DNA from 4 places in the Chryseobacterium paludis genome. Region 3 is predicted to be linked to each of the others. Evidence: riboswitches for the same ligand, from Rfam matches in the RefSeq annotation. Region 3 holds a riboswitch; each other region holds the start of a gene.
The links. Region 3 has a riboswitch for cobalamin ahead of NG806_RS09660 (acyl-CoA thioesterase). Riboswitches for the same ligand answer to the same signal wherever they lie in the genome.
Positions count from the first base shown of each region.

Region 1: linked by a shared signal. The riboswitch ahead of prpB (methylisocitrate lyase) and the one ahead of NG806_RS09660 (acyl-CoA thioesterase) in region 3 are both predicted to bind cobalamin.
Region 2: linked by a shared signal. The riboswitch ahead of NG806_RS17565 (TonB-dependent receptor plug domain-containing protein) and the one ahead of NG806_RS09660 (acyl-CoA thioesterase) in region 3 are both predicted to bind cobalamin.
Region 4: linked by a shared signal. The riboswitch ahead of NG806_RS20960 (TonB-dependent receptor plug domain-containing protein) and the one ahead of NG806_RS09660 (acyl-CoA thioesterase) in region 3 are both predicted to bind cobalamin.

Region 1 covers NZ_CP099966.1:4,710,440-4,718,079, reverse strand. Annotated here, with positions in the region: gene NG806_RS21475 (bifunctional 2-methylcitrate dehydratase/aconitate hydratase) at 1-772, opposite strand, end outside; gene prpC (bifunctional 2-methylcitrate synthase/citrate synthase) at 818-1,963, opposite strand; gene prpB (methylisocitrate lyase) at 1,956-2,864, opposite strand; cobalamin riboswitch at 3,228-3,421, opposite strand; gene NG806_RS21460 (aminotransferase-like domain-containing protein) at 3,752-5,167, opposite strand; gene NG806_RS21455 (hypothetical protein) at 5,303-5,821, shown strand; gene NG806_RS21450 (acyl-CoA dehydrogenase family protein) at 6,024-7,535, shown strand; gene NG806_RS21445 (beta-1,6-N-acetylglucosaminyltransferase) at 7,619-7,640, opposite strand, start outside.
Region 2 covers NZ_CP099966.1:3,876,246-3,883,885, forward strand. Annotated here, with positions in the region: gene NG806_RS17555 (hypothetical protein) at 1-930, shown strand, start outside; gene NG806_RS17560 (hypothetical protein) at 970-1,494, shown strand; cobalamin riboswitch at 1,844-2,027, shown strand; gene NG806_RS17565 (TonB-dependent receptor plug domain-containing protein) at 2,141-4,168, shown strand; gene NG806_RS17570 (YncE family protein) at 4,165-5,301, shown strand; gene NG806_RS17575 (cell surface protein) at 5,316-6,509, shown strand; gene NG806_RS17580 (T9SS type A sorting domain-containing protein) at 6,536-7,640, shown strand, end outside.
Region 3 covers NZ_CP099966.1:2,173,727-2,181,366, reverse strand. Annotated here, with positions in the region: gene NG806_RS09680 (PspC domain-containing protein) at 1-75, opposite strand, end outside; gene NG806_RS09675 (PadR family transcriptional regulator) at 87-416, opposite strand; gene NG806_RS09670 (XAC2610-related protein) at 710-1,402, shown strand; gene NG806_RS09665 (HD domain-containing protein) at 1,404-1,994, shown strand; gene NG806_RS09660 (acyl-CoA thioesterase) at 2,034-2,417, opposite strand; cobalamin riboswitch at 2,534-2,711, opposite strand; gene NG806_RS09655 (hypothetical protein) at 2,767-3,564, opposite strand; gene NG806_RS09650 (hypothetical protein) at 3,725-4,714, opposite strand; gene NG806_RS09645 (endonuclease MutS2) at 5,067-7,214, opposite strand; gene NG806_RS09640 (hypothetical protein) at 7,294-7,596, shown strand; gene NG806_RS09635 (GNAT family N-acetyltransferase) at 7,603-7,640, shown strand, end outside.
Region 4 covers NZ_CP099966.1:4,605,265-4,612,904, reverse strand. Annotated here, with positions in the region: gene NG806_RS20985 (endonuclease) at 1-1,234, shown strand, start outside; gene NG806_RS20980 (CCC motif membrane protein) at 1,427-1,747, opposite strand; gene NG806_RS20975 (DUF2752 domain-containing protein) at 1,768-2,058, opposite strand; gene namA (NADPH dehydrogenase NamA) at 2,089-3,141, opposite strand; gene NG806_RS20965 (cytidine deaminase) at 3,244-3,726, shown strand; cobalamin riboswitch at 3,855-4,032, shown strand; gene NG806_RS20960 (TonB-dependent receptor plug domain-containing protein) at 4,066-5,913, shown strand; gene NG806_RS20955 (YncE family protein) at 5,925-6,962, shown strand; gene NG806_RS20950 (CCA tRNA nucleotidyltransferase) at 7,122-7,640, opposite strand, start outside.

The sequences.
Region 1 (7,640 bases), 2.5 Mb from region 3:
AGAATCCCCATGTTTTAGCAGTAAGCACTGAAGGATATCCCATTTCTCCTGTTTTAGCAATTAATGCTAAACGTACCGCTCTTGAAGTAGCATCTCCTGCAGCCCATGATTTACGGCTTCCGGTATTTGGAGCATGACGGTAGGTTCTTAGAGACTGTCCATCTACAAAGGCAAGAGAGATAGCATTGATCAACTCATCACGGCTTAATCCAATTAATTTCCCTACAACGGCAGTAGACGCAAGCTTTACTAATAGTACATGATCAAGGCCTACTCTGTTAAATGAATTTTCAAGAGCTATAACACCCTGCATTTCATGAGCCATAATCATTGCCTCTAACACTTGTTTCATTTTCAAAGGTGCTTTTCCTTCCGCAATATTGGTCCTTGATAACCAGTCTGCAGTTGCTAAAATACCGCCTAAGTTATCTGAAGGATGCCCCCATTCTGCGGCTAACCAGGTATCATTAAAATCCAGCCAACGAATAATGGCCCCAATATTAAAAGCAGCCTGAACCGGATCTAACTGAAATTGAGTTCCCGGCACCTTAGCGCCATTCGGAACAACAGTTCCTTTTACGATTGGTCCCAACAATTTGGTACAGGCAGGATAGGTTAAAGCTTCCAGCCCACATCCAATAGTATCTAAAAGGCAGTAATGAGCCGTTTTCCAGGCTAAATCATTTTTAATTTCGTAGTTCAATACGTAATCTGCAATATCGGTTAATACACGATCCGGTTGTGGTCTTTCATTTGAAATGTGTGATGACATCTTTATTATTTTGATTTGAATTATTATTTATTTGAATTGAATTTATTATCTGCTTCCAATAGGAACGAAATCTTTGTTTTCAGGCCCTGTATAATTGGCACTTGGACGAATAATTTTTCCATCCTGTCTCTGCTCGATGATATGAGCACTCCATCCTGTTACCCTCGAAACGACAAATAATGGAGTGAACATTAAGGTGGGAACTCCCATTAAATGGTAAGATACCGCTGAAAACCAATCCAGATTAGGGAACATTTTCTTTTCGTCCCACATGATTTTTTCCAATCTTTCTGCAATATTATAAAGCAACATATCTCCAGCTTCTTCGGAAAGTTCTTTAGCTACTTTTTTTATCACTACATTTCTTGGATCTGATATGGTGTAGACCGGATGTCCGAATCCAATAATTACTTCCTTGTTGGCAATCCGTTTTTTAATATCTTCTTCCGCTTCATCAGGAGAATTATAACGGCTTTGGATCTCAAAAGCAACTTCATTAGCACCGCCATGCTTAGGGCCTCTTAATGCTCCGATTGCTCCTGTTATACAGGAATAGAAATCTGAAGATGTACCAGCAATAACACGAGCAGTAAAAGTAGAAGCATTAAATTCATGCTCGGCATAGAGATTAAGGGATACTTCCATTGCTTTTACCCAAGAATCAGGAGCCTTTTTACCATGCAACAAGTGCAGGAAATGTCCACCAATAGTATCATCATCAGTTTCTACATCAATCTCTTTCCCATTATGAGTATAGTGATACCAATATAAAAGCCCGGAACTGAATGATGCCAATAATTTGTCAGCAATATCTCTTGCTCCTGCTACATTATGATCATCTTTTTCAGGCTGAATGCTTCCAATCGCTGAAACCATTGAACGCATGACATCCATCGGGTGTGCAGCTGCCGGAATACTTTTTAAGATATTTCTTACAGAGTGAGGCAGTCCTCTCAATGATTTTAATTTGGCTTTATAGTTTTTTAATTGAGCTGCTGTTGGTAATTGTCCATAAATAAGAAGGTAAGCTACCTCTTCAAATTGTGCTTTTTCCGCAAGATCCAAAATATCATAACCTCTGTAATGGAGATCATTTCCGCTTTTACCAACACTGCAGAGAGCAGTATTACCAGCTGTTACACCCGAAAGCGCTACGCTTTTTTTGGGCTTAAAAATAGGTTCATTATTCATTGATATTTTTGTTCTTTTGAAATAGGTTATTTAATTTTTGTTCATAGTCGTGATAGCCGATACTTTTGTAAAGCTCGTCGCGGGTTTGCATAGTATCAAGTACATTAACCTGAGTGCCATCCTTTCGGATATGTTCATAAACATTCTGAGCAGCTTTATTCGCTGCACGGAAGGCCGAAAGTGGATATAAAATCAAACCTACTCCAGCACTTTTAAGTTCATCAACAGTGTACATTCTGATCATTCCAAATTCGGTGATATTGGCTAATACGGGAATACCTGTTGCATCGACAAATTTTTGGTAATAGCTTAAATCAGGAACAGCTTCCGCAAATATAAAATCTGCCCCGGCTTCTTTGTAAGCAACTGCTCTTTCCAATGTTCTTTCTAATCCTTCATTCGCAAAAGCATCTGTTCTTGCTCCGATAACGAAATTTTCATCTGTCCTTGCATCAACCGCAGCTTTTAAGCGGTCTACCATTTCATCTTTACTCACTACTTCTTTACCAGGACGGTGTCCACAACGTTTTGCTCCTACCTGATCTTCAATATGTAAAGCCCCAGCTCCAGCTTTAATTAAGGATTTTACAGTTCTTGCCACATTAAATGCTGAAGGACCAAAGCCCGTATCCACGTCCACCAATAATGGCAGATCACATACGTTGGTTATCCGTTGAATATCGATTAATACATCTTCAAGGGTTGTTATTCCCAGATCGGGAACTCCTAAAGAACCTGCAGCAACCCCTCCTCCTGAAAGATAAATGGCATTGAAACCTGCCTGCTGTGCCAACAATGCATGATTAGCATTGATCGCTCCTACAATCTGAAGAGGACTTTCTTTTTGCATCGCCTCCCGAAACCGTAATCCGGCAGACTCTAAACTAACATTTTTACTCATCTTTAATATTATTGTTCGTTTTAATGTATTTAACTCACATACCATCAACAATTTAAAAAATTATCTTTTTTAAATTCTGTTAAATTAATCAAACGACCTATAAACCTTAGCGAACGGCTGAATGGGTATACAATCATCTTTTTAATGTTTATAAATCATTATAAAAAGAGGGTGATAAACTTCACAATACTTTGTAAGAGAGAAAATTATGGAAAGGGGTGATACGCCAGAGTTATAGATACAGCATAACTTTAAAAGCTAATACTACAAACTATCTCTAAATTATGATAATGTACCCAGAAAAAGTTGTGCACGATTATCAAAACGTATCATACCTGACTATAAGCTTCAGATCGCGAAAGCATCGTCAATTCGAAATAGGCAGGTCTCCTGACTTGTAACGATTTTTATCGTCCTTCCCATTCACAAGAGCGAACAGTGGACCTTGATTGATAAAAACCTTTTGAGTGTTACTTACAGTTGCGCGACAGTTCGTGATTTACACACGATTCCCTTTTAATTCACAGCTAAGTGTAACCAGTTTCGGTTGATAAAGAAGTTTAAATGAACTCCTTGGTGGTAAATATAACTATTTTATTGAAACGTTAATATATTAATTCACGAACAAGCGTTAGGATTTTACAACAGCCTGTAAATATGACAATTAAAAGTAATTCAAAATTTTAAAAAAATAACTAAATGACAAAAATCATATAAAAATAAATTGTCGAAAAGGAATGCTAAGGACGTTTTTTAGAAAAAACATATGCTATAAATATCAAAAAAGATCTCATGCGAATTGAGAGAAAACTAAAATTCATAATCACCTCTTCCTGTTTCATTTTGAAAAAAGTCAGGTTAAAAGTATACTATATTGCAAAAAACAGCTATAAAAGCTCTTTAACTTTCTCGCCTGCATTTTTCAAAGATATTAAACTGTGAGAAGTAATACGGTCAGCAAAAACAATCCGAAAATGATGACTAAACTGATCTGTCAAACTAAAGATTTCTCCTGGGGTAAATAAAATCCTCTGGTCATCGCAATACCTATAAAACATCTTCATATCAACTGCTTTTGATAAGCTTCCCCAAATGCTGTATCCCCCTTGCGGATCCTCAAAATATGAACCCTCTGGAAAAGAAGTACGTAACGCCTGTAAAACATCTCTAGCCTGATCATACAATTGTTTACGAAACGAACGTAAATGCTTACTATAGCTGTGATCTTCAAGTAATTTAAGCAATAACTCCTGATATATTGGAGCTACCGATCTTCCCAGAGAAAACCTCAGCCTCTCTGCCTTTGCATGGTACCTCCCTGAATGTAACCAACCGAGACGAATACCCGGTGCCAATGTTTTAGAAAAAGAAGAAAAGGTCATCACCCAGCCATATTCATCAAAATTGCGTATGCTGGAAGGACGTTCATCACCAAAATAAAGATCTCCATACAGATCATTTTCAATGATCGGAAACTGATGATCCATGGCAATGGATAACAGCTCCTTTTTGGTATTATCAGTCATTAACCTCCCTGTTGGATTATGGAAATTTGGGGTAACAACAAGTGCTTTGATATCATTGGCAGCAGAAACCTTTTTCAAATATTCTGTGTCAAATCCGTCTTCACCATGAATAGGGATTTCCAGGACTTTAAGCTTAAGATTAGTGATCACCTCCAGAACAGAAAAAACACATGGGCTTTCAACAGCAATAAGATCACCCGCATTGGTAACACTTGCCAAAGCAATATAAAGTGCCTGCAATGCACCATCTGTGATGATCAATTCTTCAGGATTGAATCTACATCCATATTGTAAGGCTCTGTCAGCTATCTGACTCCTCAATTCTGGTAGACCATTGGATGGATAATAGCGAAGAAGAGAAGCTCCTTTTTCACGAATGACTTCCTGCATCTTTCTTAAAATAAGCTTTTGTGGTATCAACAGATCGGTTGGGGTTGCTGCATTAAAAGAGCTATATTCAGAAGGTTTATTTCTGACAGAGGTCAACGCAATATTTTTATTGAAAGCCCCATTTTTCGCGACAGCATATGGTTCTAATAAAGGCTCAGAAATGCTTTGATGCACATCCGAAGCGACATAATACCCGGAACGAGGAACGTTTTTAACCAATCCTTTAATAACCAAAAGATCATAACCGCTTTGAATGGAGCTTATACTTAAATGATAGTCCGCCTTAATTTCCCTGACCGAAGGTAATCGGGTTCCCGGTTTTAATATTCCTTTTTTTATTTTGTTTTCAATGATAGAAGTAAAAATCTCATATCTGTACGTCTGCATAAGGATTCATCTTTTTCAGAACAAATGTACAAATGTACTGGCATAAAATAATAAACTGTACCGACTCAATTGTCGCGAACTGTACCCACATTTTAGTTTAATAATCCTGTAGCTTTGAATAAAAAAAGAATCTAAATGGAGATCATTTCAAAATTCACAGTAGGATCAGATCAGGGGATCGACAATCTCTTTGCCGTTATGAGACCTTATATCAGAAATGCCTATCACGAAAATATTTCACCGGAAAAAATAGAAGAATACCTTAGCGAACATGTTGAGTATAGAAAAATGATCAATATTTTAAACGATCTGTCAACTCAGCTTATCATGGTATTTGCGGACAATGAACCCGTTGGCTACTGCCTTTTTAAAAGTGGCTCCACTTATTCCGGCTCTTCTGAAGGAAAAAGAATGACGGAGATTATAGATTTTGCCATACTTCCGGAATATGATCAACCCGAGGTAAGACAGTCATTATGGAGCAAAAGCAGATCAGCTATTACATTTACCGATAGTATATGGATCAGTATTGCTGAAAATAGCCCTATTATTTCATTTTTAAAGGATCATGGATTTATTTTTAAAGAAAATATCATTTTAAAAGCATTTTCCCTTCCTGGCCATATTTACGAATTGGATATAAAGAAAACTTAAAGCAGTCTCAGGGCAGTGTGATGAACTTCGTTAAAAAAAGAATAATTCACACCCAGTTTAAATAGAACCATTTAATTAATTGTACCTTACATAAATATACGTGGAGCTGCCGATATTTTGATTTTTAAGTTCTGTTGCCATTCGCTTCGCTTTATGATATTGTTGTATAGATGGCGTGCAGCATTTAAACTTCAATACTACTATGAATGGATTCGCTTTTGATAAACCCCAAAAAACATACCCGGAATTTCTTGACCATTTCAAAACTTCATTAAATACACTTTTTCAGGAAGAAAATATAGATCAGCTTAGCCTTTCGCGGGGTCTACCTCCTAATGTATGGAAGGAGATCATGAATTTAAAACCACTCTCTGTTGCAATTCCGGAAGAATTTGGAGGACGGGGATTACACGTAAAAGAATGTCTGGGAGTCCTATCGGCTGCATCTTATGAATCACTCTCTCTGTCCTTAACATTTGGAATCAACATCGCCCTTTTTCTTGAGCCTCTGGCAAAATATGGCAGTGAATCCGCAAAAGGCCCTGTTTTCAACGATTTTTTAAATCATAAGGCGATGGGAGGATTAATGATCACAGAGCCTGATTATGGAAGTGATGCACTCAATATGAGGACACAGAATGAGCTGATAGGAGATTATTATCATGTAAAAGGAACAAAACATTGGCAGGGATTAACAGGAATGGCGGATTACTGGCTGATTACTTCACGAAATTTAAATGCTGAAGGAAAATTGTCAAGAGATGTTGATTTCTTTATTGCAGACACTCATCAAAAAGATCAGAATATTCAGGTTCTTGAATATTATGACAATGCTGGATTATACATGATTCCTTATGGCCTTAATAAGATTGATATTAAAGTTCCGGAACATTATAAGCTTATTCCGGAATCTACGGGCTTAAAAATAATGTTAGATACTTTGCACCGCAGTCGGTTTCAGTTTCCAGGAATGGGAATGGGTTTTCTGAAAAGAATGCTGGATGAGGCTACCCAACACTGCAAAGATAGGATCGTAGGAACTTCTAACCTTTTTTGTCTGGATCAGGTTCAGTATCAGCTGTCAAAAATGCAGTCATTTTTTACCCTTTGCTCTGCAATGTGTGCAAAAAGCTGTAAAATAAGCGGCATTGATAATGATGTTTCCGGAAGTGGTATTCATGCCAACAGTATGAAAGCTCTGGTCACTGATATGATGCAGGAATCCGCTCAAATATATGTTCAGCTTTCCGGAGCAAAAGGATACAGAACTTCCCATATTGGAGGTCGAGGAATTATGGACAGTCGTCCTTTTCAGATCTTTGAGGGTTCCAATGAAATGCTATACACTCAGATATCAGAAGGAATTCTGAAAGACATGAAGAAAAAGAAAACGGAACATTTCGGAGATTATCTGGCTGTAAATGAGTTAACACAAAATGCTTCTAAATTATACAGCAAAGAGTTGAATTTCAAGATCGATGCAGTAATATCACAGAGAAAAATGATCGATTTAGGAAAAGTAATTGCGCGAATTATTACTGTAAATGATTTATTAGAATTAAATAATTCAGGATTTAATCAAGACCTTACAGATCATACCATTCAGATGATAAGACATGAAATTGTAAGTATTCTCGCTTCCATGCACCACCATAAAAACCTTAACGCATTGGATGATATCCATGAAAAAAGCAGTTGGATGGCTTTTTCATAATATGTTTTTTACGATAATTTAATAATCCCTGTAAATAATGTGCAGGGATCCAGAGTATGTGATGCTTTGTTAATGCATTAGATTCAGTTATTTTGCCAACCACCG
Region 2 (7,640 bases), 1.7 Mb from region 3:
TATTACAGAAGTCCTGAAACATTTATGACGGTAGATTATGAAGTAGAGATCCCTGCTGGTAACACAGAGCTGGTAAAAGTGGCACACGGCTTGGATACCGCTCTGGATGGAGGGGATTTTGGTCCGGGATTTGTAACCGGCCAGGCACCCTATTATACGGTGGGTGTACAAAAGAAAGGTTCTTATGAGGCTTTCCAATATGTTTCAGGAACCCCATGGAGTGGATATTATTCGGATTTCCAACATAAGATGAATAATGGTATAGGGGATGATCTAACTTTTAAAAATGCGATTAACCCTAGTGCTACTACCGATAATGCAATGGGAATATCTCTTAATTTCGGTAAAGATTCAGGTACTTATAACAGTATCAGTAAAGTGATCTTTAATTGTCATGCCGAAGTAGCCCCGGTTCTTACCCGTACTTCTGTTCCTTGTGGAAGCGGATCTATTAATCTGAACAGCTTTGTGGTGCCTTTAAATCCTAATCCCCATAATCTGGTCCCGATGTGGCGGGACAGTACGGGAGCTGAAGTAGCCAACCCTACCAGCGTAAGCAAGGCGGGAGTGTATACGGTTAGTTATAGAGATACGGTAAATAGCTGTGATTCACCTCCAAGCACATTTACTATTACAGGGGAATGTGTGATAACTACCTGTACGAAGCCGGCTTCTACGGCGACTCCTACCGCTTTTACAAAGATGGGTATGTCAGGGTACAGTTCTTTGCAGAAGGATTGGCCGGCTAAGATTCCTAATGGTTTTATCGCACTGGAGTCAGGCTTCAACGGGCTGGTAATTACTAGAACAGTTCCCGGTAAGATCACCGAGCCTGTAGCAGGAATGCTGATCTATGATACCTCTAAAAACTGTTTCAGTTTATACAACGGAACCTCATGGAAATGTATTGAAAAATCGTGTAATGACTAATCGGTCTGCGGAAAGATCAATCAACAAAAAAGCAGAATAATGAAAAATATAAACAGCATAAGCAATATAAAGAAAACCTTATCTATAGTGGCATTGTGTATAGCAGGTATTGCCGGAGCTCAGATGGGTGTAGAAACGGAAACGATAAGAGGGAGCGGTATCCTGGATTTTCCTACAGGAATAAACAAAGGGATCATCCTTCCGGTATTAACAGAGGCAAACTCCACTCCTTCTGTGGGAACGATACGAATGTATAACAAGATGATACAGGGTGTTACCAGTTCGGGAGTGGTAAACTTCAGTGATCCCGGCGATACTGCTTCGGTTACTTTTAACACATCCACCCCACAGGCAGCCTCTGTAAACAGTGTGATCATAGGCGCCGCGACTTCTGCTGCTACAGGAGGAGCGTTGGTTCTGGAATCCGATACTAAAGCATTGATCCTTCCCCATGTCTCTAATGTAGAGGCAATGCCAAGTCCATATCCGGGAACGATATGCTATGACGTAAGAAGTAAGACTTTTGCCATGTTTGATGGCAAAGTATGGAATTTTTGGAAATAATTTTTGTTCATTTTTGTGAGTGATTAGGAATAGTACAATATTCATAATCATGTATTTTTTTTAGCGAATCCTCTAGAGCGTTATGCTTTAGAGGATTTTTTTTTAAGCTTCTGTATTCTCTCCGGAATGTCATTCCGACAAAGGAGCAATCTCTATAATCACAATCTAATGAATGAATAAAGTAAATCTTAATCGGGATTCTTCACCCCACTTCCAAACTCCGTTCGCCGACTTACAGTCTGTGTTCAGAATCACACACAACATTCCGTTGCAATAGTAACGGAACGTTAGCTTATATGTGGTTGATTGTCATTTTGTTAGATTCCGTATTGTTTCTAAGCAGAATTTTCTATCTTTGCCGGATTCTGGTGAGCCATAAAAAGCTCTTAAAAGGGAATCCGGTGTAAATCCGGAACAGACCCGCTGCTGTAAGCTCTACAAAAGTTTTTGAAGCATATATCCACTGTTTTTTTAATGGGAAGGATTTCAAAAATAGAGTAAGTCAGAAGACCTGCCGGAAAGATTAAAGTTTGATGCTTTCGTGGAATAAAGCTTAGGACAACAATGATTCTGTGCAGTTATAGCTGTACAATATCGTTGCTGCTTTCTTATATCCATTAGCATTAAAATTATTCTCAATGAGCTAATGGAACCAAAATTTACTTTTTATAAAACGAATAAAACGATTATCACAATTCTTGTGCTATTCGCTCAGCTTTTCTTTTCTCAGTCGAGGGATACTATTAAAGAACAGGTCATTGTTCCTGTACATATTCAGAAAAAGACCTTTAAAGAGATCCTTCCGGCACAGGTAATATCGGGAGAACAATTAGAGAGACTTAACAGCCATTCCGTAGCAGATGCTCTCCGGTATTTTGCGGGGATTCAAATTAAGGACTATGGCGGGATCGGAGGTCTGAAAACCATCAATATCCGTAGCATGGGAAGCCAGCATGTTGGTGTTTTCTATGATGGTATCCAGTTGGGAAATGCTCAAAATGGGATTGTGGATTTAGGGCGGTTTTCTCTTGATGATCTTGAAGAAATCTCTCTTTATAACGGGCAGAAAAGTGAAATTTTTCAGCCTGCAAAAGATTTTGGTTCTTCGGGTTCCATTTATCTGCAGCCAAAAATCCCAACTTTTAAAGGAAATAAAAAAACCAATCTTGTCGTAAGATTTAAAAACAGTTCCATTGATTTATTTAATCCTTCATTTCGGTTAGAACAAAAAATATCTGAGAAAATATCGGCAAGCTTCAGCTCTGAATTTATACAAAGTGACGGAGTTTATAAATTTAGATATAGAAAGAAATATCCTGATGGAGAAATTGCCAATGATACAATTGCCAAAAGATTTGATTCTGATATTAAATCAAAAAGGTTTGAAACAAGTCTTCATGGGGATTTAAAAGATGGAAACTGGAGTGTGAGAGGATATGGTTATCTGTCTGATCGTGGAATTCCGGCAGCGATTGTTAATAATCGTTTTGGTGCACGGGGACAAAGATTGCGGGATGAAAGCTACTTTGTTCAAGCCAGTTTAAGGAAAAAACTATTTCCGAAATTTGAAACACAGCTTAGAGCAAAATTTGCTTACGATTATACTTTTTATGCAGATACAGTTTCTACAGAAGCGGCTTTTCCTGTTCGCAACAGTTATATCCAGCGTGAAGTATATGTTTCTTCATCCAATATGTATTCTATAACATCCAACTGGGATATAAGTGCGAGTGTAGATTTTCAGTATAATAATCTGGATGCCAATTTGTTTAATTTTTCCTACCCTACCCGTTATACTACATTAATGGCTTTTGCGACGACTTACCAGTGGCGGCGGTTCAAATTTTTAGGAAGTGTTCTGGGTACTTTTGTAAGTGAAGAAGTTGAGAAAAATTCTAAATCTCCGGATAAAACAGAATGGACACCAGCGGCATTTCTGTCCTATCAGCCTTTTAATTCTAAGGAGATAACCATAAGAGCTTTTTACAAGAGAATTTTCAGGATGCCTACTTTCAATGATCTGTATTATACGGTAATTGGAAATGCTTTTCTAAAACCTGAATTTACAAATCAGTATAACGTAGGTTTTACCTATGGGAAATCCTATCATCATCAGATTTTAAAGGGTATTTATGCTACAGTAGATGGCTACTTCAATAAGGTGGATGATAAAATTATTGCAGCTCCCACAGGAAACTTATTCCGATGGACAATGCTGAATCTCGGAAATGTAGAGATCCTGGGAACTGATGTTCACGTACAGGCTGATCTGAATTTTGGAAATGTAACCATAAGACCTCAGGTGAACTATACCTTTCAGCGGGCACGGGATTTTTCTGATCGAAGCGAAAGCTATTTCGGGGATCAGATTCCATATACTCCATGGCATAGTGGAAACTTTACGACAATGGCAGATTACAAAGACTGGAGTTTCAATTATAGTTTTGTTTATGTAGGGGAACGATATGACGGCCAGCAAAACAATATTCAATACAATTATGTTCAGCCTTGGTATACTCACGATCTATCGGTGCAAAAAAAATTCAACTGGCAGACACATCAAATTAAAGCGAGCCTGGAGGTCAACAATATTTTCAATCAATACTATGATGTGGTACTGAATTACCCTATGCCTGGAAGAACTTTTAAACTAATTGTAAGTTTTACATTATGAGAAAATTAAACTTTTGCCTCCTGATCGGTCTGCTTCTTTTCTTCTTTTCTTGCAGAACAGATGAATATATTCCCCGTGAGCAAAAAGAGGAAGGTCTGGCACAGCCAGAAAATACGGCTATTAAAGGGTTTTATATTCTTAATGAGGGAAATATGGGAAGTAATAAATGTACGCTGGACTTTTTTGATTATACAACAGGAGTGTACCGACGTAATATTTATGGTGAAATCAATCCCAATGTCGTAAAGGAGTTGGGTGATGTTGGAAATGATATCCAGATCTATGGAAGTAAACTCTATGTGATTGTAAATGTTTCCAATAAAATTGAGGTATTAGATGCTAAAACAGCAAAGCGTATTAAAACAATTCAGTTACAGAATTGCAGATATATCAAATTTAAAGATGGAAAAGCGTATGCAAGCAGTTATGCCGGACCTGTTGATATCAATCCTAATGCTCCTAAAGGAAAGGTTGTAGAAATTGATACGGTTTCACTTTCCATTCAGAGACAGGTAACAGTGGGATATCAGCCTGAAGAAATGGAGATTGTAGGCAATCAGCTTTTTGTCGCTAACTCGGGAGGGTATATGGTTCCTAATTATGATAAAACGGTTTCGGTGATTGATCTCAATTCATTTACAGAAACCAGGAAATTGGATGTGGCAATTAATCTTCACCGTCTTAAAAAAGACAATTACGGCGATTTATATGTGAGCTCCAGAGGGGATTATTATAACATCCCTTCAAGTTTATATTTAGTGGATGCTGCAACAGGAGTGCTGAAAAAAGATTTTCATGTGGCAGTAAGCGAAATGACCATCGTTAATGACAAATTGTATTATTACGGGAATGAGTTTAATTACAATACCCACTCTTATTCTAAATCATTTGGCATTATTGATGTAAAAACCGAGCAGATCATTTCCAATAAAATTATTGACCAGGAATACGTAGATGGTATTAAAGCACCTTACGGAATAGCTGTAAATCCGATCACAGAAGATATTTACATTACAGACGCCCGGAATTATGTGTCTACAGGATTTGTCTACTGCTTTAATAAAAGTGGACATTTTAAATGGAAAACCGAGGGTGGAAATATCCCGGCACACTTCACCTTTTTATACAAATAAACTGAATCTAAGATATGGACAGAAATATTTTTAAAATTTTAAAAACTGTACTGGCGGTATTTCTATTGGTAGGAATGACCGCATGTAAAAGTGACAGAGATGAAGATTCACCATTTAATGGTTTAGAAGAATCTTATACGATCAACCGTTTCAATGTTCTGAATATTGCCGCGAATGTTTCAGGAAAAATGACATGGAGCATTAAAGACTCTATTATTTCTGAGGGCTCAGAGCTGGACTTTATCAGTCCCTATATTAAAACATACCCTCTTACTTTAAAAATAGATCAGAACGGAAAGGTAAAAACGTATCAATCAACAATTATCGTCAATAAGGAACCCGGTTCTTACAGTAAATATGTTTCCAATGTATTGGATTTCCGTCCTGCTGTAGGACAATTTACCAACGAAATTCCTGAATATATGGTTGGAGATACTTCCAGCAGTATGCTTCAAAAAGCCAAAGGATCTTTGGTGGGTTCTAATACCTCGATGATTAGTTTAGGTGGTTTTGGAGGATATGTAGTTTTAGGCTTTGATCATACCATACCAAATATGAATGGTCGGGATTTCAAAATCCTTGGAAATGCTTTCTGGGGGAATAATGCTAATGAACCTCGCTCAGGATCTTGTGAGCCTGGAATTATTATGGTCGCTTATGACAGAAATAAAAATGGGAAACCGGATGATAATGAATGGTATGAAATTGCGGGAAGCGAATATTTTAAAAATACAACCGTTAAAAACTACAGTATTACTTATTTCAAACCTAATGAAAATAAGCCTCCTGTTCCTGGAAATGAACCCTGGCAGGCTGATATAGAATACGTTAAATGGCAGGATAATCTTGGAAATACTGGTTTTAAGACAAAAAATGGATTTCATGATCACAGTTTTTATCCATTATGGATTTCCGATGCTTCTTATGGTTTCTCAGGAACAAAAATACAGAATAACTATTACGATCAGAGCGGAAACGGATCCTATTGGGTAGGGAAGTCTTACGATTTCGGATATGCCGATAATGCTCCGAATAATGATGAAGCCTCCAATATAGATATTTCTTGGGCGGTCGACAAAAATGGAAAATATGTAAAACTTCCGGGGATTGATTTTGTAAAAGTACATACTGCTGTTAACCAGGAAGCTGGTTGGCTGGGAGAGGTTTCTACTGAAGTAGCCGGTGCTTATGATTTGTATATAAAATAAAAATTCAACAATAAATTTATTTAAAAATGAAAAAGATCTATCTTTTAACATTACTGTTATTTTTTGCATTTTTTACCAATGCACAGGTAACGGTTCAAGGGGTACCCCGAAATGATATCAAGCAGAATTCAAAGCAAAAGAATGAGCTTAAAACGACCACTACCGTCACTGATTTTTCTGATATTCAGTATTGGGTAGGGACAGGTTCTAAAAAGGCTGCTTTTGTAGTACAATGGAACGACGGTAAGAATCCTGATGCTTTAGTTTGGGGATTTAAATGGGATGGAAATGCTACAGGAGAAGATATGTTGAAAGCAATTGCTCAGACAGATCATCGTTTTTATTCTTTACTATACCAGGGAACAACTTTTGGAAGTGCAATAGGAGGACTTGGATTTGATCTGAATGGACAAGGGACTATTGGACTTTACAAGAGCGGAAACCTTACGTATCCATTATATCCGTTAAATGGGATTGTTAATACAACGGCATATGATTTTGATGACTATACATCAATAGATGGAGCGAATGATCATTGGAAGTCTGGATGGACTACCGGATATTGGTCTTACTGGGTGAAAAATCCTGCAGATGCAGCCTTTGGATATTCAAGTTTGGGTGCCAGCAACCGTGTTTTAGAAGATGGTTCTTGGGATCTCTGGAATTTTTATCCGGGAATGGTTGATCAGCCTATTTCAACAACTCTGACTCCGGTGTCAGCTTATTCTTCACCAACAACATTTACAGATGGTTATTTTATGGTGAATGAAGATTGGTTTGGGCATACCAATGGTTCTGTAAACTTTATTAATAATAACGGACAGATTAACTACCGAGTGTACAGCAATGCAAATAACAATCAGTCTTTTGGAGCGACTACTCAATATGGTACCATTTACGGGGATAAATTTTATTTTATTTCTAAACAGGCTGCTGATGGAGGAGATACTCAATATACACCGGGCGGTAGACTTGTCATTGCGAATGCGACCACAATGCAGAAAATAGCTGGATTTAACACAATTGGTGGCGGTGATGGAAGATCATTCCTTGGAGTTAATGAGCATAAAGGATACATAGGAACGACTACAGGGATTTTCTTATTTAATATTGATAATTTACAGGTTGGAA
Region 3 (7,640 bases):
GCTAAGCTTTATATATGCGTGTTCCTCTATTGTAAAAGAAAAACCTGCGAGTCCTATGGAGAGTGTCTTGTTCATAGCTTTGTTTTTTAATTTTTTTGAGTGATTTGGTTTACTGAATTGGTTAATTCGTTCCAGGTGTTTAAAAGTTCACTTAAAAACAGTTTACCTTTTTCTGTAATCTGGTAGTACTTTCTCGGAGGTCCTCCGGTTGATTCTTCCCATCTGTATGAAAGAAACTCTCCATTTTTTAATCTTGTTAAAAGAGGGTAGAGTGTGCCTTCTACAACATCCAGTTTTCCTTTTTTTAGTTCATCTATAAGGTCGGAAACATACATTTCACGATGATTGATAAGACTTAAAATACAGAATTCCAGAATCCCTTTTCGCATCTGCGCTTTGGTATTTTCAGTATTCATCTTAATAAGGTTTTTAATTAGTTATATTTAGAATTCAGTTCCTAGCTAGTTGAACCTATTCTTATTTTACATTACAAAGATATGTAATTAAAATGGTATTATGCAATACAAAGTAGTGAAATTTTTATTATTTATTATTTAAAATACTGATAATCAGTTTAATAAATTTTATCAAGTCTTTAAAAGAAAATTATATTTAATTAATTTAGAGGATAAATGATCCAGATTTTGACAGCTATTCTTACTTTTGTTATGAAATTTCAGTCGTATTTGTACTGAATAAAATCTATATATTGAATAAGTATATTACATTGATCAGTTTTGTCTTTTTGGGATTTCTATGTTCCGGACAGCATCATTTTGAACTTAAAACGGGATCAAATCACTATGATGCAGTGATTACGGTAAATGATTGTGACGCAGAAAAATGTAGTGGAAGCGGGATAGTAGAACTAAAAGATAAAAAAACATTACGTACTATTCAGACTTTAACCTCTGATGATCTTTACTTTTATTTGAATAAAGAGCAGCAACCAAGTGTTAATGTTATTCAATTATATGATGAGCAAAGTCCATTGATTTTTGAAGATTTTAATTTTGATGGTTCAGAAGATATTGCAATACGAAATGGGAATGAAAGCAGTTATGGTGGTCCATCCTATGATGTATATGTCTACAATTCTACAAAAAAACAATTCGTTATCAGTGATGAATTAACTACTCTTGCTTTTGAAAATCTGGGAATGTTTCAAACAGATCCTAAAAGAAAGAGATTAATTACATTTTCTAAATCCGGATGTTGCTGGCATTTAACAACAGAGTATCAGGTAATTCCGAAAAAAGGACTAGATAAAGTTTACGAGCTGGAAGAAGATGCAATGGGTGGTGAAGAATTCGTAAAAGTAACAAAGCGACAAAAGATCAATAACAAGTGGATCGTAAAATCAAAAAAATATCCGATCAAACAGTACTATAAAGAAGATTAAAATGAAAATACAAAAAGAGATCGATTTTATTTTAGCAGTAGATGCTTTAAAAAATGTGCAGAGAAGAAATTATAATGCAGATGATTCAAGACGGGAAAATACTGCTGAACACTCTTGGCAGATAATAATACTGGCACAGGTACTTTTTCCATATGCTAAAAACAGGACAGATATCGATTTGTTAAGAGTTATAAGGATGCTTTCTATCCATGATCTGGTAGAAATTGAAGCTGGTGATACATTCTTATTTGATGAGAAAGCAATGGTTGGCAAATTTGAAAGAGAGAAATTATCAGCTCAGAATATTTTTGGAATTTTAGATGAACCTTTACGTTCAGAGTTTTTCAATCTATGGTTGGAGTTTGAAGAAGAGCAGACTGCGGATGCTATTTTTGCCTGTGCAATAGACCGTATTATGCCATTTATTCTTAACTCACATACTTCGGGGAAAAGCTGGACCGAAGCAAAAGTAACCGAGAGTCAAATCAGAAATATGCTGGAAAATGCAATAAGCAGAGCTTCTGATGAAATGGGTGAAGCTTTCCAGCTTCTGCTTAATAGAAGTTTAGAGACCGAAAAAGTTTTAAAATAAAGAAAACGCAAGTCAATTTGACTTGCGTTTCTCATCTAATTATAGTATTTGAACAGGCTTTTTAAATTCATCGATAGCCACAAAAGTAAAGTCTCCCACAATAGCTCTTTCTCTTTCATAAGAATACATTTGTTCCGTGTAGATCTCTACATTTACTTTCATACTTGTTGTTCCAACATGAGAAACCGTTCCTATCAGCTCGACAATAGTTCCGGCAGGAATAGGTTTCTTAAAGTCAATTTTGTCGCTGCTTACAGTTACCACTCTTTTTCTTGCAAAACGTGTAGCAGTAATAAATGCCACTTCATCCATCAATTGCATCGCTGTACCTCCAAAAAGAGTATCATAATGATTGGTTGTGTTAGGGAAAACCGCTTTAAAGATTCTGGTTTCGGATGCTTGAATTCTTTCTTCTGTAGTCATATTTCATTATTAAATTAAAGCGAAATGAAATATATTGAAGCAAACAGAATAATAACAGGAAAGGTGAAATTCCTGAAACAATCCATCAGATCAATAAACTTCAAGCCGCGAAAGTTTCTTGTTTATAGAAAGTGGCAGGTCTCCTGACTTGTAACATCCTTATCCCTTCCCATGCTTTTGCACAGTGGTTTATTATAAAGACTTTAGTTACTTACAGTTGCGCGACAGTTCGTGATTTTCACACGATTCCCTATTAATCTGTGATTAAACAGAACCAATTCCTGTGATGAATAAGCGTTAAAACTTTTTCAATGACAAAAATAAGGATAATACAGAGAAGTATAGTGAATTATTCAGGATTTTTAAAAATAATCTGGTGAGCAACCTTTCCTTGTCTGATCGTCCAGAGCGTGGTATATCTGTTTTCCCCGGAACCGTTGATCATATAAAGAAAAATGTTATCATTGTCAATAGCAGCAACACTAATGTTATTGAAATCCATAGTCGGCTGGAACATATTTTTAATAGCTTCTCTTACAAAAACGGAACCTCTTCCAACCTGTTGTACACGGATAGACTTGATTTCTGTCATCCCTTCAGGAAGTTCTTTACTGATACCCCAAGGTTTTACTTTATCAATAGTAAGGATTGTTCCATCCGCATCTTTTTCCTGTTTCCTATAACTGGCATTGGAAGGATAGACATCAATGATAACCTTATTTCTTTGGGCAGTAGGTATTTTAGGATTGTTATTGTCAGTGAAAATAAGGGATCTTCCGTTTTTGGATTTGGACGGTGTGTATTGAGGAAGCTGATCAATAAAAGCTACACGTTCTTTATTCACCATACCTTCTTTGTCAAGATTCTCATATCTCACAAAAGGTTTTTCAGTGTCTTGCTTTTCGGGATATTTGATCCATAACCATTCTGTTTCTCCCGGAGCCGGTTTTACATAAAGAAAGACATCTCCTTTACGCATTCTGATCTTATCAACAATTTTTCTATAATTATCCTTGGCAACCCTAACATTCGCGTAACCTTCTTCAGCCTTTACCACTCCAAAAGGAATTTTTTGCTGGCCTTTTACAAAAGCTAATGAGAATAAACTGAAGGCTGATAAATAGACTGCTTTATTTACGGAAATCATTATGAAAAATTTTTGATGCATCAAATATATAAATTAAATACTTTTCGGAAGATAATTATATAACTCTAAATCCTTAATATTAGTTATTGGTTTTAGATGACCTGTAAAAAGGTTGAACTTTGTTTGAAATATTTAAAAAGACGGTTCAATATGCAGGACATTATCTTCTAATCCTATTAAAATCCAAAGTATAAAAATCGTTCAATAAAATTTTATCCAGCACGAACCCAGGATCTTTATAAATGTTCTTTTTATCAGCTTCTTCTACTAGAAAATTATTGGTTTCAATGATATTTTCGGTCTGTTCCTTCGCTTTTTTGTTTGCAACTATAAAGAATATAGATTTGAATCCCTTACCTGCAGGAAACATAGGGCCATCGCTGCTGATTCCTTTGTTTTCGGAAATTTTAGCATTTTCAAAAAGGGTTTTTCTGCCTTGTCCTTTTGAATCATCCATCAATAATAAGTCTTGATGTTTACTCACAAAGTCCCGTGGAAAAAGAAAGCTTAAAAATGGACTGGAGATTAGTTTACTAAAGAAAATACTTCCAAAAAATCTGGGTTCTGTTTCGGGATAAAACATGAAAACTTTCACATAAGTTAAATCTGCCCAGTTGTATGCTTTTAAGCCCAATAAACCGGCACAACCATTCGTAACAATACGAACTTCTTCAAGATGTTGGCCTTCATTCTTTAAAATCTCTTTAGGCATGACAGAAGTTACATAGTCTAAATCTTCCCCAAACTCTTTTTGATCTTCACTTTCAGATTTTATAAAATGAGATTTTCCAAAACCAATCCTATCCACTGCGATGATATGAAATATTTTATTGATTTCTTTATTCTTAAAATAGTCTAAAAAATATCCGGAATTCTTTCCACTGTCATGTATCAAGAAGAGGTAGGGCTTTTTCTTTCGCGTTTCCTGATTAGTGATTACATCATCATTGGCTTTATTAGTGAGATAATGAATACTGTATCCGCGTATGTTTATAGAGTCATAAACGGGAGCTTTCAGATTTTCTTTTTTAAAAATAGTATTGATATCTTCCTGTGAATAAGATGGATAGAAAAAATAGTATTTTCCCCATATAAACAGGATCCATACTAACAGAAAAGCAATTATTCCAAAGATGATTTTCTTAAACATTTTCTTTTAAAGATATAAAAAGTTGAATGAATATTGCTTTTGTTTTTCTTTATTGCAAAATAAAGGGAATTTTAATTTTATAAAATTTACTTGATATCCTATAATTGATGATTCAATATATTAGTATAATTTTTATTAAAATATTAAAAACTAATAAAATGTGCCAACCAATGTTCAGGTCTCAAGTATTACAGCAACTTCAGCCTAAAGGAGTGTATTTTATTGAATTCAAAGGAAAAGAAAATAATAATATCAGGTTAAAATTTATTAAGAAGTGAGAGAAAAGAGAAAAGAGAGTGCTTGAAGTACTCTCTTTTGTTTTTTATTAAATTTAATTTGTTGCTAAATAAGCTTAAATTCTCTCTAATTCATCGGCATTAATTGTGGTCTTAAAGGTTCCATAATTAACGATCACTTTATTTCTGGAAATTTTTTCTATAGTACCGACACTTGTACTTCCCGGAATACGGACCCGTTGTCCTATTTTCATCCATACGGCGCGGTCTACTTTACGTTTCTCCTCTATCTTTTCATTCGTTTCAGCGATCTTTTCAATAACATCTTCTTTTTTAAGCTGCTGGGTAATTTTTCTTTTTACCACTTGAAGACGTTTTGTTTCATCTTTATCAGCACCCACTTTTCGAAACTTTTCCTGCTCCAGGATCTTTACGAAATCTTTCACCACATCCTTTCGGGATTTACCTTTTACGTAACTATCAACAAAGGCCTCAATTTTATTTCCGAATTGAAGTTTGCGGTGTTCATCTTCATATAATTTTTGGAAATTGAAAAGCTTTTGCTGGAGCTGTTCGTTTAGTTTTTGCAGATTGTCACGCTTATCTTCAACTGATTCTTTTCTTTCCGCAAGGTCTGTTTTAAGTTTTTCAACCTCAAATTTTTCCTGCTGCAGTTTTACAATCGTCTTATCAAGATTTACAATATCATGTTCTACTTTTTTCTTTGCAGAATGAATGATAAATCTAGGGATCTTATTTTTTTCAGCAACCTCAAAAGTGAATGAGCTTCCCGCTTGTCCGACTTCTAATTTATACATTGGTTCCAGCGTTTCCTCATTAAACAACATCGCTGCATTTTCAGCATTGGGAAGCTGCTCTATAACCAATTTGATATTGGTATAGTGTGTTGTTATAATGGCAAAACTCTTTTTATCATAGAAAAACTCAAGGAAACTTTCTGCTAAAGCACCACCTAATTCCGGGTCAGAACCGGTTCCGAACTCATCGATCAATAAAAGAGTATTGGCATCAGACTCACGAATGATACCACCCATTTTCTTTAATCGGGATGAATACGTAGAAAGGTGATTTTCAATCGACTGATTATCTCCAATATCCGTCATGATCTTATCAAAGAAAAACATTTCAGATTTCGGATGAACAGGAACTAAAATTCCACTCTGAATCATTAATTGGAGTAATCCGACCGTTTTCAGCGTAATCGACTTTCCTCCCGCATTCGGTCCTGAAATACATATGATTCTGTTGTGTTCCGTTAAACTTAATGTCTGCGAGTGGATTATTTTGTTTTCTGCCTTATTTCTCAACCATAGCAAAGGATGGAAGGCCTCTCTTAATCTGAGTGTTTTATGGCGGTTGATCTTAGGTAAAACACCATTAATCATTTCTGAAAACTTAGCCTTCGCCCTCGTTAAGTCGAGATCAAAGATATATTTCTGATATCGCCAAAGCTGAGGTTGGAATTCTGCTAATTCAGCAGTCAGCTTTCTAAGGATCTTATCAATTTCTTTCTTCTCTTCCTCCTCATTTTCTTTAAGCTTAAAATAATGGGTTACCACACTATCCGGTTGAATATATGTGATAGAACCGGTTTTTGAAAGTCCTAAAACTCTTCCGGGAACTCTTTTTTTGTATGCTGATTTTACAGCTAAAACCCTTTGGTCTTCAATAATACTTTCTCGGATATCATCTAAAAAATCACTTTGGCCATAATTGAACAATACACGATTGAAATTTTCCTGAATTGCTTTTTTAGCTTGCTGAATTTCTGTTCGTAACGTTTTTAAAATAGGTGAAGCTTCACTTTTCACTTCCCCAAAACGATTGAAAACTTTATCAACCTTATCAATGATCTCTTTTTTAAATTCCAGAACAGAAGCATCTTCCATAAGATTAGGGAAGGTATCAGGCATGGTTGGAAAGAATTTTTGTAGCTTTCCTATTTGTTCCGTTAAAGTTTTTATTTTGATGAAAGCGCTGTTTTCCAGACGGTAATTTTCGATCAGCATTAATTTAAGCTCTACTTCAATATCTTCATATTCATCGAACGGAATAGCATTTGAACTTTCAAAACTAGAAAGATATTCTGAAGTTTTTTTCAAAGAAAGTTCTGCTTCGTCAATTTCCATCGGACGAAGGTGAAGGATTTTTTCTCTTGTTTTCGGAGAATACGCAAAAGGAGAAATTTCCGCGAGCAATTGCGGAAACTCTAATTCGTTTAAATCTTCTTTATTTATATACACACTGCAAATTTAGTGAGAAATTTGATTATTATGTATATTTGATTATTAAAGAGACCATTAATAATTTAAATACAAGACAGTGACAAAACTAATTATTAACCGTTCATCTGAATTTTCGAATGCTTTAAGATCTATAGGAATCTTTTTGGGAGATAAGAAAATAGGTGAGATTAAAGACGGAGAATCTAAAGAATTTGAAGTAATGCCAGGTATATATCAATTAAGAGCGCAAATAGATTGGTGCAGATCTAATGTAATCAACTTAGAAATCAATCTGGATGAGGTACTTCGATATAATTTAAGTGGTCGTAATCCTTTCTTATCTCTATTTTATGTTACGTTAGGGAAAGATCATTATTTAAAACTAAAGTCTATAAATTAAGCTGAGATGACCCTAGAAACCCAACGATTAATTTTAAAGGAGAT
Region 4 (7,640 bases), 2.4 Mb from region 3:
CTTTTATTTTGTAACACGTTATCAAAGCAAACTTTCTACTTTCTCTTCAGGTAACATGCTTGGAAATACAACTTTCCCTGGATTACAAACCTGGGAGCTTAATGTTTTATTAGCCTGGCATAATCAGGATCCTGTTTCTCAGACAGAAATCGTCAGAAACAATGCTACTTATACTTACCAGGGAAATAGAAATCCTTTTATTGATAATCCGGCTTATGTAGATCAAATTTGGGGATCTCAGCAGCCTTCAAATGATACACAGGCACCCACTACAGTTACAGGTCTTACCGTTTCAGGAAAAACATCCAGTAGTGTTTCTCTTTCATGGAGTGCATCAACAGATAATGTAGGAGTTTCTTCTTATGACGTTTATATGAATGGAAGCTTAAAAACCAATGTTAGCTCCACTTCTGCTAATATTTCAGGATTAAGTTCTTCTACCACCTATAATTTCTATGTAGTGGCTAAAGATACAGCTGGAAATACTTCTTCAAACAGTTCAACCGTTTCTGCAACAACAGAATCCGGAACCACTAATCCGCCAACTGATTGTGTAAATGAAACTTTTGAAACAATTCCTACAGGCAGCTCATCAAGTTATTCAACAAGAACGTGGACTAACAGTGGAATTACTTGGACAGCAACAGATTCCAGAACTGACCAGACAATTTCTAACAAAGCAATTACTGTGAGAGATGGTTCTTTAAAATCAAGCAGCTCAAGTAACGGTATTGGATCATTAACAGTGACAACTCAATTAAAATTCAGTGGAAGCAACGGAACATTCAATGTTCTTGTCAATGGAACGCAGGTAGGAACAATTCCTTATAGCGCAACAACTGCAACTACCACTATTAATAACATCAATGTTTCCGGTAATGTGATTGTGACATTAGAAAATAATTCAACAAGTAACAGAGTGGCTCTTGACAACCTAAACTGGACTTGTTACTCTGGAACGGGAAAGCAAAGCAAGAGCACTGCTTCCGACTTACAGATAGAATCCAGAGATTTACAAATCTACCCTAACCCAATTTCAAATCAGGAAATCTTCGTTAAAGGTGAGACTCAAAATATTAAAGTAGCGGAGATCTATAATTTACAAGGGAAAGTAATGCAGACTATTAACAGCCCTTTTAAAAACAGCAGAAACTCAATTAAAATTAAAAGTCTTGAACAGGGAATTTACATTCTAAAATTAGATAACTCTAGTTTGAAGTTTATCGTTAAATAAAAATTTAACTTAATTATAAATATAATGGCTTCTCTTTAATTAAAGAGAAGCCATTTTACTATTAAATATTATTTTAATTCTCTTTAGCTGTGCTTATTACCTTTTATTATACAATCATTCAAGAGATTATTTTTTAAATAAAAAAGACTACAATTTTCATTGCAGTCTTTTTAGTTATCATTAACTGGATATTTATTTACCCATGTTTTTTAATTGATTAATTTGATCCATATAACCGCTCCAACCCACTGTTGAAAGAACAAAGATCATGTATATTAAACTTAGAATTCCTATAATAAGACCGATAATACATAATATTCTTCCTACTTTCAAATTATCAAAATCTGAATATAAACTTGGATTTTGTTGATATAAAGCATTATCCTTATTATAAAGGTTCATTCCGATTAATCCGCAGATTACTCCAACAATTCCGTTACAGCAGCAACTTCCTAAGATTGCAACGATTCCTAATACTAATACTGTTGTTGCGTTTGGTAATTTTTGATTCATAGTTTTTTATTTTAATAATTTTAATTTATTGGTAAAGGATGTCTGTAAAAATAGGAAACTACCATGATAATTGAATTAATAATTGCTAAAAAAACTAATGCATTACCGTAATTTCTTTTTTTGTCAATAAAATTCAACCCCACAGTACATAAAAAAAGCAGTAAGGTATATACTGCAGGAAACATATGAAAGGCTTCCGAAAATTTTCCCTCAAAAACCAAAACTATTGCTCTTTGTGTACCACAACCAAAGCATTCTATTCCTAAGAATTTCTTACTTGGACAAGGCAGCATAAAATCTTCGATTTTCATTTTTGGTATTTTTACTATTATTATCTAAAATTAAGAAGAAATTTTAGCTCTGAGATATTGATGCGGAAAAAAACATTCTTCCTGCATTTCAAATGAGCCCTGAATGGCAATATATGGATTCCTCAAAATCTCTCTGGCAACAAAGATCAGATCTGCGTCTCCTTTTTGTAAAATATTTTCGGCTTGTTCCACTTTAGTGATCAAACCTACTGCTCCTGTCTTTACTCCAGCTTCATTTCTTACCCGTGAAGAGAAAGGTACCTGATAACCATCAAAAACAGATATTTTTGCTCCATGGATATTTCCACCACTGGAAACATCTACTAAATCTACATTATGATTCTTTAAAACTCTTGCCAATTCTACACTGTTATCAACACTCCATCCATTTTCAGCATATTCAGTTCCTGAGATTCTAACAAATAGGGCTACATTTTCGTTCAACTCATCATTGACTGCGTCTACAATTTCTAATAGAAATCTTATTCTGTTCTCAAAACTTCCCCCATATTCATCTGTTCTGATATTAGAAAGTGGAGATAAAAATTGATGGATCAAATAACCATGTGCCCCATGAATTTCTATGATGTCAAAACCAGCTTTAACAGCTCTTCTTGCAGCAGTCTTAAAATTTTGAACCTGTTCTTTAATTTCTTCAACAGTTAAAACATGTGGAATTCTTTCAGTCGGATGATAAGGAATTGGACTTGGAGCAAGAGTTTCCCATCCTTCCTCCATGGGAATCTGAATATTATTCCAGGTAGATCCTTTTCTTCCAGCATGCGCCAGCTGGATTCCAATCTTACTTTCAGAATTTGAATGAATGAATTCTACAATTTTCTGAAGCTTTGCCGCCTGTTCGTCATTCCAGATACCCATACATTTATTGGTAATTCTTCCACGAGGTTCAACACCCGTTGCTTCAACCATTACTAATCCTGTTCCTCCTTGGGATCTACTTCCATAGTGGACAAAATGAAAGTCATTTGCTAATCCGTTTTCACACGAATACATACACATGGGAGACATTACCCAACGGTTTTTCAGTTCAACATTTCTAAACTGTATTGGAGTATATAACATCTTTATCTATTTTGGATTTTAATATTAAATGACTGAATAAAATTGGCTTGCCTACGTGCTGAAAAAGAACTAATTTTATCCCCCCTTTTTAGGCTCCAATATATGAAAAAAGACATACAGATCGGCTATGAATACTTTAAAAATAGTAGCGAACTGAACGATATAGAAAAAAAACTTTTCGAAAGAGCGAAACTAGCTCGTGAAAATGCTTATGCCCCTTATTCTGAGTTTTTTGTTGGCTGTTCCATTTTGCTGGAAAACGGTGAAATTTTCTCTGGAAACAATCAGGAAAATGCAGCCTTTCCTTCAGGACTTTGTGCTGAGAGAACAGCTTTATTCTGGGTTGGTGCTAACTTTCCGGATCAAAAGATCAAAAAGATCTTTATCGTGGGCGGACCTAAAGAATTTTCTGAAAAGAATCCTCCTATCCCTCCATGTGGAGCGTGCAGACAAAGTTTAATGGAGTACGAAACAAAGCAAAATGAAAATATTGATCTTTATTTCTCAAGCATGAATGATGAGATTGTAAAAGTTCATTCCATTAAAGATCTACTACCTTTCTATTTTGATGCTACGTTTTTATAATCACTAAGAGTAAAATCATGAAAGTTTAAATTTGCTTATCAATATCATTTAATAACAGAATATTTCGTGATTTCTGATTTAAAAAAACACATTTTAATAGATAAAATTGGCGTTTCTTTTTAAAAACTTATCTTTGCAAAAATTTTGGTTTTCAAGCTATTGAAAATAATAGGGAATTGGGTGGAAAACCCAAACTGTCCCCGCAACTGTAAATCGCAACTATCATATTCTATAACAAACCACTGTGCAAACGGGAAGGTATAGAAAAGCGAAAGTCAGGAGACCTGCCAAAATGATAATATCAAAAATATATTGCTTTCGGAGGAAAAGTAAAATAGTATGAAAAAAACTTTAGTACTACTTTTATCGTCATCTGCCTATTTTTTTTGTCTGGGACAGGAGAAAGCAATTGACACCGTGTATATTTTTGACAACCAAATGAATAAAGTAAAGCTTTTTCATAAGGTAAATACGATTACTCCACAAGATGTGGAAAAAAACTCCACCAATCTTTCAGAGCTTCTACGTTTCCAGTCCAGCGTTTACATTAAAGAAAATGGCCGTGGTGCTGTATCTTCGCCTTCATTTAGGGGAACAACTGCACAACAGACTGCTTTTGTATGGAATGGGATTAATATTAACTCCATATTTCTTGGACAAGGAGACATTAATAATATCCCTTTATTCGGATATGATCAGATCGGAATAAAAGCAGGTGGTGGAAGTGTCATTTATGGAAGTGGTGCTATTGGAGGAAGCATTCACCTCAATAACAATTTAGGCTTTAATGATGGCTTCAAAGCATCTTTATATTCTGAGGCAGGTTCTTTTAACACCTTTAATAATTTTGCTCAAGCTGCCTATAGCAATGATAAGTTCAGTTTTAAAGTTTCGGGAAATCACTCGATCAGTCAGAATGATTATGAAGTTGAAGAGAAAAATTACCTAAACAGAAACGGGAAATATTACAATACAACATTTAATGTTGGTATATCATACAAAATTGCCAATCATCAAACCCTTTCGTGGCAAAGTCAGTTTTTTGATTCCGCTCAAAACTATCCCATTTTTGTCGAAAATGGGAACAGAACAAGATATGAGACACAAAGTACCAGAAGCTTACTTTCTTGGGACATCAATAAAAGTAAATTTTCGAATAGCCTAAAAGCAGCTTATACAGAAGAAAACTTTCAATATTTCGGCAATTATAACGCTCCAAAAACAAGTGGATCTACAGGAAAGAATTACATTTTTAAAAATGATTTTAACTATTTCATTGTTCCAAAACTGAATTTTAATGTAATTACTGAATTTCAGGTGAATAAAGGAGAAGGATATCAGCCCGTCATCCCAGGTATAAAAACAGAGGGAATTGGAAATGTAAGTAGAAATGTGGGATCTGTGGCTGGATTATTACGCTATTTCCCAACGAAAGATCTGCGTTTTGAGGCTGGAGTAAAAAAAGATTTTGTTGAAAATATAAATGCACCTCTGCTTTATTCATTTTCCGGAAAATGGGATCCTCTACAATGGTACAGCGTAGGTTTGAATATATCCAAAAACTTCAGATTTCCTACTTTCAATGAGCTGTATTGGAATCCCGGGGGAAACCTTGATTTAAAACCAGAAACATCATTCCAGATAGATATGGATCATGATTTTAAATTTGGTGCGTTTAAACTTACATTAAGCCCATATTATCTTAATATTTCAGACAATATTGTTTGGCTTCCTACAGAATACGGTTATTGGTCTCCTGTAAATATCAACAAGGTGGAATCTTATGGTTTAGAATCTCAGATTACATTTGATAAAAAATTCAATGAACACCATTTCAGATTCAATGTTGGATATACCTTTGCCAAATCAATTAACAAAGAAACTAAGAACCAGATGGTATATGTCCCACTTCATAAAGTTTTTGGAAATTTTGATTATCAGTACGATTTCTTAAAATTTTATGTTCAAGGTTTATTTAACGGTCTTACATATACCACAACCGATGAAAAAAGAGAAGACGCCCTGGATCCTTATTTTGTTTTAAACACTGGAATTTCGGCAACCATCCTAAAAAAATACATCATAGGGTTTAAAGTAAATAATTTAACCAATACTGTTTATGAAACGGTATCCTATTATCCTATGCCAAAACGAAACTACAGTATTTCAGCAACAATAAATTTTTAATTAAAAATAACATGAAAATAACTAAACTCTTACAACTTTTATTTGCTACCGTATTGCTATTCAATATTTCGTGTAGTAACAATGATGATGATACATTACCAGTAATTACTTATGAAAATGGTTTCTTAATCGCTAATGAAGGGAATTTTGGAAAGCCTAATGCAGAAGTAACTTTTGTTTCAAGAGATCTGACTTTTAGCCAGAACAGTATTTTTTCTAAAAACAATGGAACTCAACTGGGAGATGTTTTACAATCTGTAGCATTCAATGGTGACAAAGCATATCTTCTGTTGAACAATTCCAATAAAATTCAAGTGGTTAACCGTTATACTTTTAAAAGTACAGGTACAATTACTGATCAAATTGATCAGCCTCGTTATGTTGCCGTTACTACTAATAACGTATATGTAACTAACGATAAGTATAACGGTGCAAAATATGTAAGCATTTATAAAAGCTCAGATTTATCTTTCGTTAAAAAAATTACGTTCAATGATGCTGTAGAAAGAATTGTTGAAGCTGGAGGAAACATTTTTGTTCAAAATGCAAGTTTTGGTTTTGGAAACAAAATTACCTACATCAATACTTCAAATAATGAAATACAATCTGTAATCACATTACCAAACGGAAATATCAACAGAACTATTTCTTATAATGGAAATGTTTATGTTATTGCTTCAGAAGCTACAGATTCCTATATTTATCAGATCTCTAATACTGGAAACATTACCAAAACGACTACTTTAACAGGTATTGCTAATGCCACCAATCTTCAGATAGATGGCGGGAAGTATTTCTTCTCTTCTGCCAACAAAGTATATTCAATGAATATGACATCTAATATCACTCCTACAACTCCTATTATTACAGCTGTAGACGGTGGACAATATTATACTTTATATGGATTTAGCGTTGTAGATGGAAAAATCTTCACATCAGACGTTAAAAACTTCACTGAAGACAGTGAAATTACAGTATATACAACTTCAGGATCAAAAATTAAGTCCTTTACAACGGGTAAAGGTTCTAATGGTGTATATCTGAATTAAGAAATTTATACTTCGATATACAAATAAATTTTATTTTTTTTCATCATTTGTGTTTTTTCCGGGCTGCCTTAGGGCAGCCCGGATTTCTTTTATAAAAGATTTAAATAAAAAAGATCTGAAATAGTTTTTCAGATCTTTTTTATTATTTGAAGTTTTATTTTAAATTTTAGCTTCTAGTCCTAATTTTTCAGCTTCAATAATTACGAATCTTTTCGCCTCATCATGGTCATTTAAAATTTCACCTTCTAAAATAGCTTCTTTTACTTTTTCTTTTAAAATCCCAATCTCGCGTCCCGGTTTAAGATCAAACATCTCCATAATTTCTTCTCCTGAAATTGGGGGCTGAAAGTTTCTTACCTGGTCTTTTTCTTCAACCTCTTTTATTTTGACAGCAACATATTCAAAATTACGTTTGAACTTATCCTGTTTTTTAGAATTTTTCGTCGTTATATCTGCTTTACAAAGTGTAAACAGATCTTCCATATCTTCACCGGCATCAAACAATAGCCTTCTTAATGCAGAATCGGATGCATCATCTGTAATCAAAGCAATTGGACGGGATGAAAGTTTTACCATTTTCTGGACATACTTTAAATCTGGACCTAAAGGTAATTTAAGTCTTTGAAAAAGCGTTTTTGCCATTTTTGAACCTAAAAACTCGTGTCCATGAAATGTCCA